DNA from 2 places in the Pseudomonas oryzihabitans genome. Region 1 is predicted to be linked to the other one. Evidence: predicted binding sites of a transcription regulator. Region 1 holds the regulator's gene; the other holds the start of a gene.
What was found. The regulator sigma-54, encoded in region 1, starts transcription at its own class of promoters, with help from an activator protein. The targets are predictions, from matches to a motif close to ANTGGCATNNANNTTGCTNT.
Positions count from the first base shown of each region.

Region 2: flgB (flagellar basal body rod protein FlgB) is a predicted target of sigma-54. The motif match lies at 2,071-2,090, and genes of this name have one in related genera.

Region 1 covers NZ_CP013987.1:1,338,470-1,342,537, forward strand. Annotated here, with positions in the region: gene APT59_RS05980 (HPr family phosphocarrier protein) at 1-110, opposite strand, end outside; gene rapZ (RNase adapter RapZ) at 142-996, opposite strand; gene ptsN (PTS IIA-like nitrogen regulatory protein PtsN) at 998-1,462, opposite strand; gene hpf (ribosome hibernation-promoting factor, HPF/YfiA family) at 1,481-1,789, opposite strand; gene APT59_RS06000 (RNA polymerase factor sigma-54) at 1,879-3,378, opposite strand; gene lptB (LPS export ABC transporter ATP-binding protein) at 3,481-4,068, opposite strand, start outside.
Region 2 covers NZ_CP013987.1:3,321,495-3,325,562, reverse strand. Annotated here, with positions in the region: gene APT59_RS15130 (chemotaxis protein CheV) at 97-1,029, shown strand; gene cheR (protein-glutamate O-methyltransferase CheR) at 1,072-1,899, shown strand; gene flgB (flagellar basal body rod protein FlgB) at 2,124-2,546, shown strand; gene flgC (flagellar basal body rod protein FlgC) at 2,549-2,986, shown strand; gene flgD (flagellar hook assembly protein FlgD) at 2,999-3,709, shown strand; gene APT59_RS15105 (flagellar hook protein FlgE) at 3,736-4,068, shown strand, end outside.

The sequences.
Region 1 (4,068 bases):
CGGCCTACGCGGACGCTGGCAGGATAACGGCCGGCCACGCCGACGAACTTGGCGGCCGCGCGGGCGTGCAGGCCCAGCTTGTTGATGATGGTGATCTGTTGGGCAGGCATTGAGTCTGTCCTTGTCGAAACAAAACGGGCGTCAGAGATCGCGATGGCGGATCTGAACGTTCTTGAGCAGGTCTTTGAGTTCGCGACCCAGGCGGTCGGCCAGGTAGACCGAACGGTGATGACCGCCGGTACAGCCAATGGCCACGGTCACATAGGACCTGTTGTTGGCCGCGAAGCGCGGCAGCCACTTCACCAGGTAATCGCGGATGTCATTGTACAGGGTCTCTACCTCGGGCTGTTGCTCGAGATAATCGCGCACCTGGGCATCGAGTCCGGAAAAGTCGCGCAGGTCCGGTTTCCAGTAGGGATTGGGCAGGAAACGTACATCGAAGACCATGTCCGCATCCACCGGCAGGCCCCGCTTGAAGCCGAAGGATTCCACCAGGTAGGCGGTGCCGGGCTCGGGCGCGTTCAGCAGACGCAACTTGAGGATGTCACGCAGCTGATAGAGATTCAGGTGAGTGGTGTCGATCTTAAGATCGGACAGATCGGCGATGGGCGACAGCAGCACCTGCTCATCGTGGATGGCCTCGGCCAGCGATCTTTCCTGATTGGACAGCGGATGCCGGCGGCGCGTCTCGGAAAAGCGCTTGAGCAAGGTCTGGTCATCGGCGTCCAGATAGAGGATGTCGCAGCGGATGTTGCGGCTGCGCACCTGTTCGAGCAATTCGGGAAAGCGCTGCAGCTGGCTGGGCAGATTGCGTGCATCGATGGACAGGGCGACCTTGGGCTGAGGTCGTTCCATGTCGGTGAGGGCGTGCTGGGCCAGTTCGGGCAGAAGGCTGGCCGGCAGGTTGTCGATGCAGTAGAAGCCATTGTCCTCAAGCACGTTGAGCGCCGTACTCTTGCCCGACCCGGAACGTCCGCTCACGATGATGAGGTGCATGTCAGTGTCCGCTCTGGGCCTCGACGACGATCTGATAGAGCGCCTGGCTGTCCTTGGCCTTGCGTAGCCGTTCGCGGATGTCCGCGCGGTCCAGGATGCCGGCGATCTGGCGCAGCAGGGTCAGGTGCTGTTCGGTAGCGGCTTCGGGTACCAGCAGCACGAACACCAGGTCTACCGGTGCGCCATCCAGGGAGTCGAAGTCCACGGGTTGCTGCAGGTGGAAGAGGACGCACAGCGGCTGTTGCAGGCCCGCCAGGCGACAGTGGGGAATGGCAATGCCATTGCCGAAGCCAGTGGAGCCCAGGCGCTCGCGCGCCATCAGGCATTCATGGATGTGCGCCGCATCATGGCCAGGCAATTCCTGCGCGGCCAGTTCGGCGATACGTTCCAGTACGGCGGCTTTGCTGCCACCCGGCGCACCCGTCTGGGTGCGGCCGGGGGTCAGAATATTTTCGAGTCTGATCATAAAGCGGCGATCGAAACCTCAGCGGACGCCGACGCCCTGCTGGCGTTCGATCGATTTTTCCTTGTGTTTAATCAGTTGGCGGTCGAGCTTGTCGGCCAGGAGATCAATGGCGGCATACATGTCGTCATGCTCGGCGTTGGCGACCACCGCGGCGCCAGCGACGTGCAGGGTGGCTTCGGCTTTCTGCTTGAGCTTGTCCACTTCAAGAATGACCTGGACGTTGGTAATACGGTCGAAGTGCCGTTCGAGGCGGGCGAGTTTCTCGCCGATGTAGTCACGCAGGGCTTCTGTCACTTCAAGCTGATGGCCACTGATGTTGACTTGCATACCGCTTCTCCTTATTGCCGGGCTGCGATCGGCGAAGCTGCTCGCCGACATGACACGGGTCGATCGAGGCACGGTCACATCAGGACGCGTCAGAGGAGACGCTTGCGTTCGCTGGACGGAGCGATACCCAGGGATTCCCGATACTTAGCCACCGTGCGACGAGCGACTTGTATACCTTGCGATTCCAGTAAACCAGCGATCTTGCTGTCACTCAACGGCTTTTTCGCGTTTTCCGCCGCTACCAATTTCTTGATGATCGCGCGGATCGCGGTGGAGGAGCATTCGCCCCCTTCGGCGGTGCTGACGTGACTGGAGAAGAAATACTTGAGTTCGTAGATGCCACGCGGGGTGTGCATGAACTTCTGGGTGGTCACCCGGGAGATGGTCGACTCGTGCATGCCCACCGCCTCGGCGATGTCGTGCAGGACCAACGGCTTCATGGCCTCTTCGCCGTATTCGAGAAAACCCCGCTGGTGCTCGACGATCTGGGTCGCCACCTTCATCAGGGTCTCGTTGCGGCTCTGCAGGCTCTTGATGAACCAGCGCGCTTCCTGCAGCTGATTGCGCATGTATGTATTGTCGGCGCTGCTGTCGGCGCGTTTGACGAAGCCCGCATACTGGGGATTCACCCGTAGGCGCGGCATGGATTCCTGATTGAGCTCCACCAGCCAGCGCTCGTTGTGCTTGCGCACGATGACGTCCGGTACCACGTATTCGGCTTCGCCGGACTCGATCTGGGAGCCAGGCCGCGGATGCAGCGTCTGGATCAGCTCGATGATCGGCTTGAGTTCGTCTTCCTTGATCTTCATGCGCCGCATCAGCTGCGCGTAGTCGCGGCTGCCGAGCAGATCCAGGTAGTCACCGACCAGGCGCTTGGCCTCGCCGAGCAAGGGGAGGGTGGCCGGCAGTTGCGCCAGCTGGATCAGCAGGCATTCGCGCAGATTGCGAGCGGCGACGCCGGCGGGCTCGAATTGCTGGACCCGTCGGAGCACCACCTCGACTTCGTCGAGATCGACTTCCAGGTCCGGGTCGAGCGAGGCATGGATGTCTTCGAGGCTTTCCTGCAGGTAACCGTCGGTATCGATGCCATCGATGATGGCCAGCGCGATCAGCCGATCGAGGTCCGACATGGGTGCCAGGTTGAGCTGCCAGAGCAGATGCGTCTGCAGGCTCTCGCCCGCCGAGGTGCGAGTGGTGAAGTCCCACTCGTCGTCGTCACTGCTGGGCAGGCTGCTGGCGCTGGTCTGGTAGATGTCTTCCCAGGCCGTGTCGACCGGCAGCTCGCTGTCGCTGGGGATGCGCTCGCTCCACTCGGATTCGTCGGCCAGCTCGTTGGTGGCGACCGAGGTTTCCTTGAAGGTGGTTTCCATGTTGCCGGAGTTCGCGTGCTCGTCGCTTTCGCCCGAGGCTTCGCTCTGGTCGAAGTCTTCCCCGTCTTCCTGGCGTTCCAGCATCGGATTGGATTCCAGGGCTTCCTGGATTTCCTGCTGCAAATCGAGCGTCGAGAGCTGGAGCAGACGTATGGCTTGTTGCAGCTGCGGCGTCATCGTCAGCTGCTGGCCCATCTTGAGGACTAGCGATGGTTTCATGGCTGCGGAAATACACCTTGTCTACCGACGCGAACAGCGCCACCGAACCTCGCGAACCCTGCGAGCGTTAGCAAATTATATGCCTTGTTTCCCCGGGTTTGCCTAGAGGCGGAATTCGTGGCCCAGATAGACTTCCTTCACCAGGTCGTTGGCAAGGACTTCTTCGGCGGTGCCTTCGGCGATGAGCTGGCCGTCATTGACGATATAGGCCGTTTCGCAGATGGTCAGGGTTTCCCGCACGTTGTGATCGGTGATGAGCACACCGATGCCCTTGGCCTTGAGGTGGCGGATGATCTGCTTGATATCGCCCACCGAGATGGGGTCCACGCCCGCGAAGGGTTCGTCAAGCAGGATGAACTTGGGCGCGGTGGCGAGGGCGCGGGCGATCTCGACACGGCGTCTTTCACCGCCAGACAGGCTCATGCCCCGGTTGTCGCGGATGTGGGTGATGTGGAATTCCTGCAGCAGGCTTTCCAGCTCGCGCAGTCGTCCGGCCTTGTCCAGGTCCTTGCGGGTTTCCAGAATGCCAAGGATGTTGTCGGCCACGGTCAGCTTGCGAAAGATCGAGGCTTCTTGGGGCAGATAGCCGATCCCGGCACGGGCGCGGCCATGCATGGGCAGCGCGGTGACATCCTGGTCGTCGATCAGCACGCGACCCTGATCCGCCTTGACCAGGCCGACGATCATGTA
Region 2 (4,068 bases), 2.0 Mb from region 1:
GTCGGAAACACGTCGCTTCGATCTTCATGAGTCACATCTAAGCAAGCCCTGTGCCGAGTTTTCCAACCGGTCCGAGGCAACGAGAGGAGTCGCCAAATGGCTGGTGTATTGGACGCAGTCAACCAACGTACCCAACTGGTGGGCCAGAACCGTCTGGAGCTGCTGCTGTTCCGACTGGACGGCTCGCAGCTCTACGGTATCAACGTCTTCAAGGTGAAGGAGGTGCTACAGTGCCCCAAGCTCACCGTGATGCCGAAATCGAGCCCGGTGGTGCGCGGTGTGGCCAGCATCCGTGGCGGCACCTTCCCCATCATCGACCTGGCCATGGCCACCGGTCGCCGTGGCCTGGAAGACATAAACAACTGTTTCGTGATCATCACCGAGTACAACACCAAGGTGCAGGGCTTCCTGGTGCGTTCGGTGGAGCGGATCGTCAACATGAACTGGGAAGGCATCAATCCGCCGCCCAAGGGCACCGGTCGTGATCACTACCTGACCGCCGTCACCCGGGTCGACAATCAGCTCGTCGAGATCATCGACGTGGAAAAGATCCTTTCCGAGGTGGCACCGTCCGTCGAGACCGTATCGGCCGGCGTGATCAGCGACGTGGTACAGGCCAAGGCCGTCACCAAGCGGGTATTGATCGTCGACGACTCCTCGGTGGCGCGCAAGCAGGTGACCCGCTGCCTGGAAACCGTCGGGGTAGAGGTGATCTCGCTCAATGACGGTCGTCAGGCGCTGAATTACCTGCAGGGTATGGTCGACGAAGGCAAGCGTCCGGAAGAGGAGCTGCTGATGATCATTTCCGACATCGAGATGCCGGAAATGGATGGCTACACCCTCACAGCGGAAATCCGTCATGATCCGCGAATGCAGAAAGTGCATATACTGCTGCATACCTCCTTGTCCGGCGTCTTCAACCAGGCGATGGTCAAGAAGGTCGGCGCGGACGACTTCCTGGCCAAGTTCCGTCCCGATGATCTTGCCTCCCGGGTAGCCGAGCGCATCAATGCGGTCGACAGTCACTAGGTGAAGGCGTCTCTATCCCGGTATCCAGAAGGCGGAGCGGCAGTGTCAGCAGTCAACGCGGATTTTGTGCTTTTTCGTGATTTCCTCGAGAAATCCAGCGGGATCCTGCTCGGTGACAACAAGCAGTACCTTGTCTCCAGTCGGCTCAACAAGCTGATGGAGACCGAGGGGATCAAGACGTTGTCGGAGTTGGTGCAGCGCATCCAGATGCAGCCCCGTGGCGGTTTGCGGGAAAAGGTCATCGATGCGATGACGACCAACGAAACCCTCTGGTTTCGCGACACCTATCCCTTCGAGGTGCTCAAGAACCGCCTCTTGCCGGAGTTGACGAAGAATACCTTCGGCCAGCGCCTGCGGGTCTGGTCGGCGGCCTGTTCCTCGGGGCAGGAGCCCTATTCGCTGTCCATGACCATGGACGAATTCGAGCGTAGCGCGGCAGGGCAGGGGCGTGGCGGCATGCAGATCGTGGCGACCGATCTCTCGGGCGCCATTCTCACTGCGGCGAAGTCCGGTGAATACGATTCGCTGGCGATTGGTCGCGGTCTGTCCCAGGAACGCCTGCAGCGCTACTTCGACGTGTTGCAGCCAAATCGTTGGGCGGTCAAGCCGGCGATTCGCAGTCGGATCGAATTTCGCGCTCTGAATCTATTGGACAGCTACGCCAGCCTCGGCAAGTTCGACATGGTGTTCTGCCGCAACGTGCTGATCTACTTCTCCGCTGACGTGAAGAAGGACATCCTCACCCGCATCCATGCGACCCTCAAGCCGGGCGGCTATCTGTTCCTGGGTGCGTCCGAAGCCCTCAACGGCTTGCCGGATCTCTATCAGATGGTGCAGTGCAATCCGGGCATCATCTACAAGGCCAAGTAGGCCATTGCATGGACATCCCCAAGGGCAGACTTAGGTCTGCCCTTTCTTTTTGCGCCAAAGTTTTGCCGCCCTGGCTCCCGTAGCCGGCAACGGCGGCGGAAAAACCTTGCCGCTTGCAGCCATTCTGACTGCCGCCCTGAGTGGAACCCCTGATTTAGAAGGGTTTTAGAGACTGGCACGGGCCTTGCTAAATCGATTGCAAGCCACGTCAAAGGTCTCTCGACATGAGCATCAGTTTCGACAAAGCACTCGGGTTGCACGAGCAGGCGCTGAATTTCCGTTCGCAGCGCGCCGAGGTGTTGGGCAACAACATCGCCAATGCCGATACCCCAGGCTACAAGGCGCGGGATCTGGACTTCAGCGCCGTGCTGGCGGAGCAGGCGGCCAAGAATGCCCCTGGGGCTTCCGGACACTATCAGCTGGAAACCACCAACAGCCGCCATATCGCCGCCGAGGGCTTCGACATGGGCATGGGCGATGCGGCGCTGAAATATCGCATCCCCACCCAGCCGTCGGTGGACCAGAACACCGTGGATGCCCAGGTCGAGCAGGCCAACTACGCCGAGAACGCGATGAATTTCCAGGCCAGCTTCACCCTGCTCAATAGCAAGTTCAAGGGGCTGATGTCGGCCCTGCGCGGAGAATAGCCATGTCCCTGAGTTCGCTGTTCAACATCGCCGGTAGCGGGATGAGCGCCCAGAACGTTCGCCTCAACACCGTGGCCAGCAACATGGCCAACGCCGATTCCGTCTCCTCCAGCGTCGATCAGACCTACAAGGCACGGCATCCGGTGTTCGCTGCCCAGTTCAACGCGGCCCAGGGCGGTGCTTCGCTGTTCGACGACCAGGGCCAGGCCGGTGTCGGGGTAGAGGTCAAGGGTATCGTCGAGGATCCGAGCGAGGTGCAGAAGCGCTACGAGCCCAATCATCCCATGGCGGACAAGGAAGGCTACGTCTATTACCCCAATGTGAACGTGGTGGAGGAGATGGCCGACATGATTTCGGCCAGTCGCGCCTTCCAGACCAACGCGGAAATGATGAATACCGCTAAACAGATGATGCAGAAGGTACTGACCCTCGGTCAGTAAGGAATCGGCGCCATGGCCATCAGTACGACCAACTCCACCGCTCAATCGGTACTCGACAAGTACTCGATCAACAAGACAGGCACTACCGCTGAGACGACTGCCAGCGACGGCAAGAAGGGCGGCAAGCTCGGCAAGGACGAGTTCCTCAAGCTGATGGTCGCCCAGATGAACAACCAGAATCCGCTGGAGCCCCAGGGTAACGGCGAATTCATCGCCCAGCTGGCGCAGTTCAGTACCGTTGAGGGCATCACCAACCTCAACACCAGCGTCGGCTCGATCCTCTCCGGTAGTCAGTCCTCCCAGGCACTGCAGGCGTCTACTCTGGTCGGCCGCAAGGTGATCGTCGATAGCGACAAGGTCAAGGTGGATACCAGCGAGGACTTCAAGGGCGCGCTCAACCTGACGGCGTCCAGCCCGAACGTCTGGGTCAACGTCTATGACACTACTGGCAACCAGGTGAACCGCTTGAATCTGGGGCAGCAAACCAGTGGTCTGGTGAACTTCACCTGGGACGGTACCGATGCCAGCGGCAAGAAGCTGGATGCCGGTACGTATCGCTTCGAGGCCCAGGCCAGTGTGGATGGCAAGACCGAGGCCATGAAAACCAGTTTGCCGGCCAATGTCGACAGCGTGACGCTGGGGCAGAACGGCGGCGAAATGACACTCAACCTTGCCGGCGTCGGCAGCATCGGTATCTCCAAAGTCCAGGCGGTCGGCCAGTAAGGCGCGGCACACAAGAGGAATCCAGCATGTCTTTCAATATCGGTTTGAGCGGCATCAAGGCCGCGTCCAGTGACCTCAACATCACCGGCAACAACATCGCCAACGCCAGCACCGTCGGCTTCAAGCAGTCACGGGCGGAGTTCCAGGATCTGTATGCGGCCTCCGTACTGGGCACTGGCAAGAATGCTCAAGGTAGCGGTGTGCTGCTGGGCAACGTTGGGCAACTGTTCAACCAGGGCACCATCGACTCCACCCAGAATGCCCTGGACATGGGCATCAATGGCAACGGCTTCTTCATGACCAGCAACAACGGCGCCGTCCAGTACACCCGTGCCGGTTACTTCGGTACCGACAAGAAC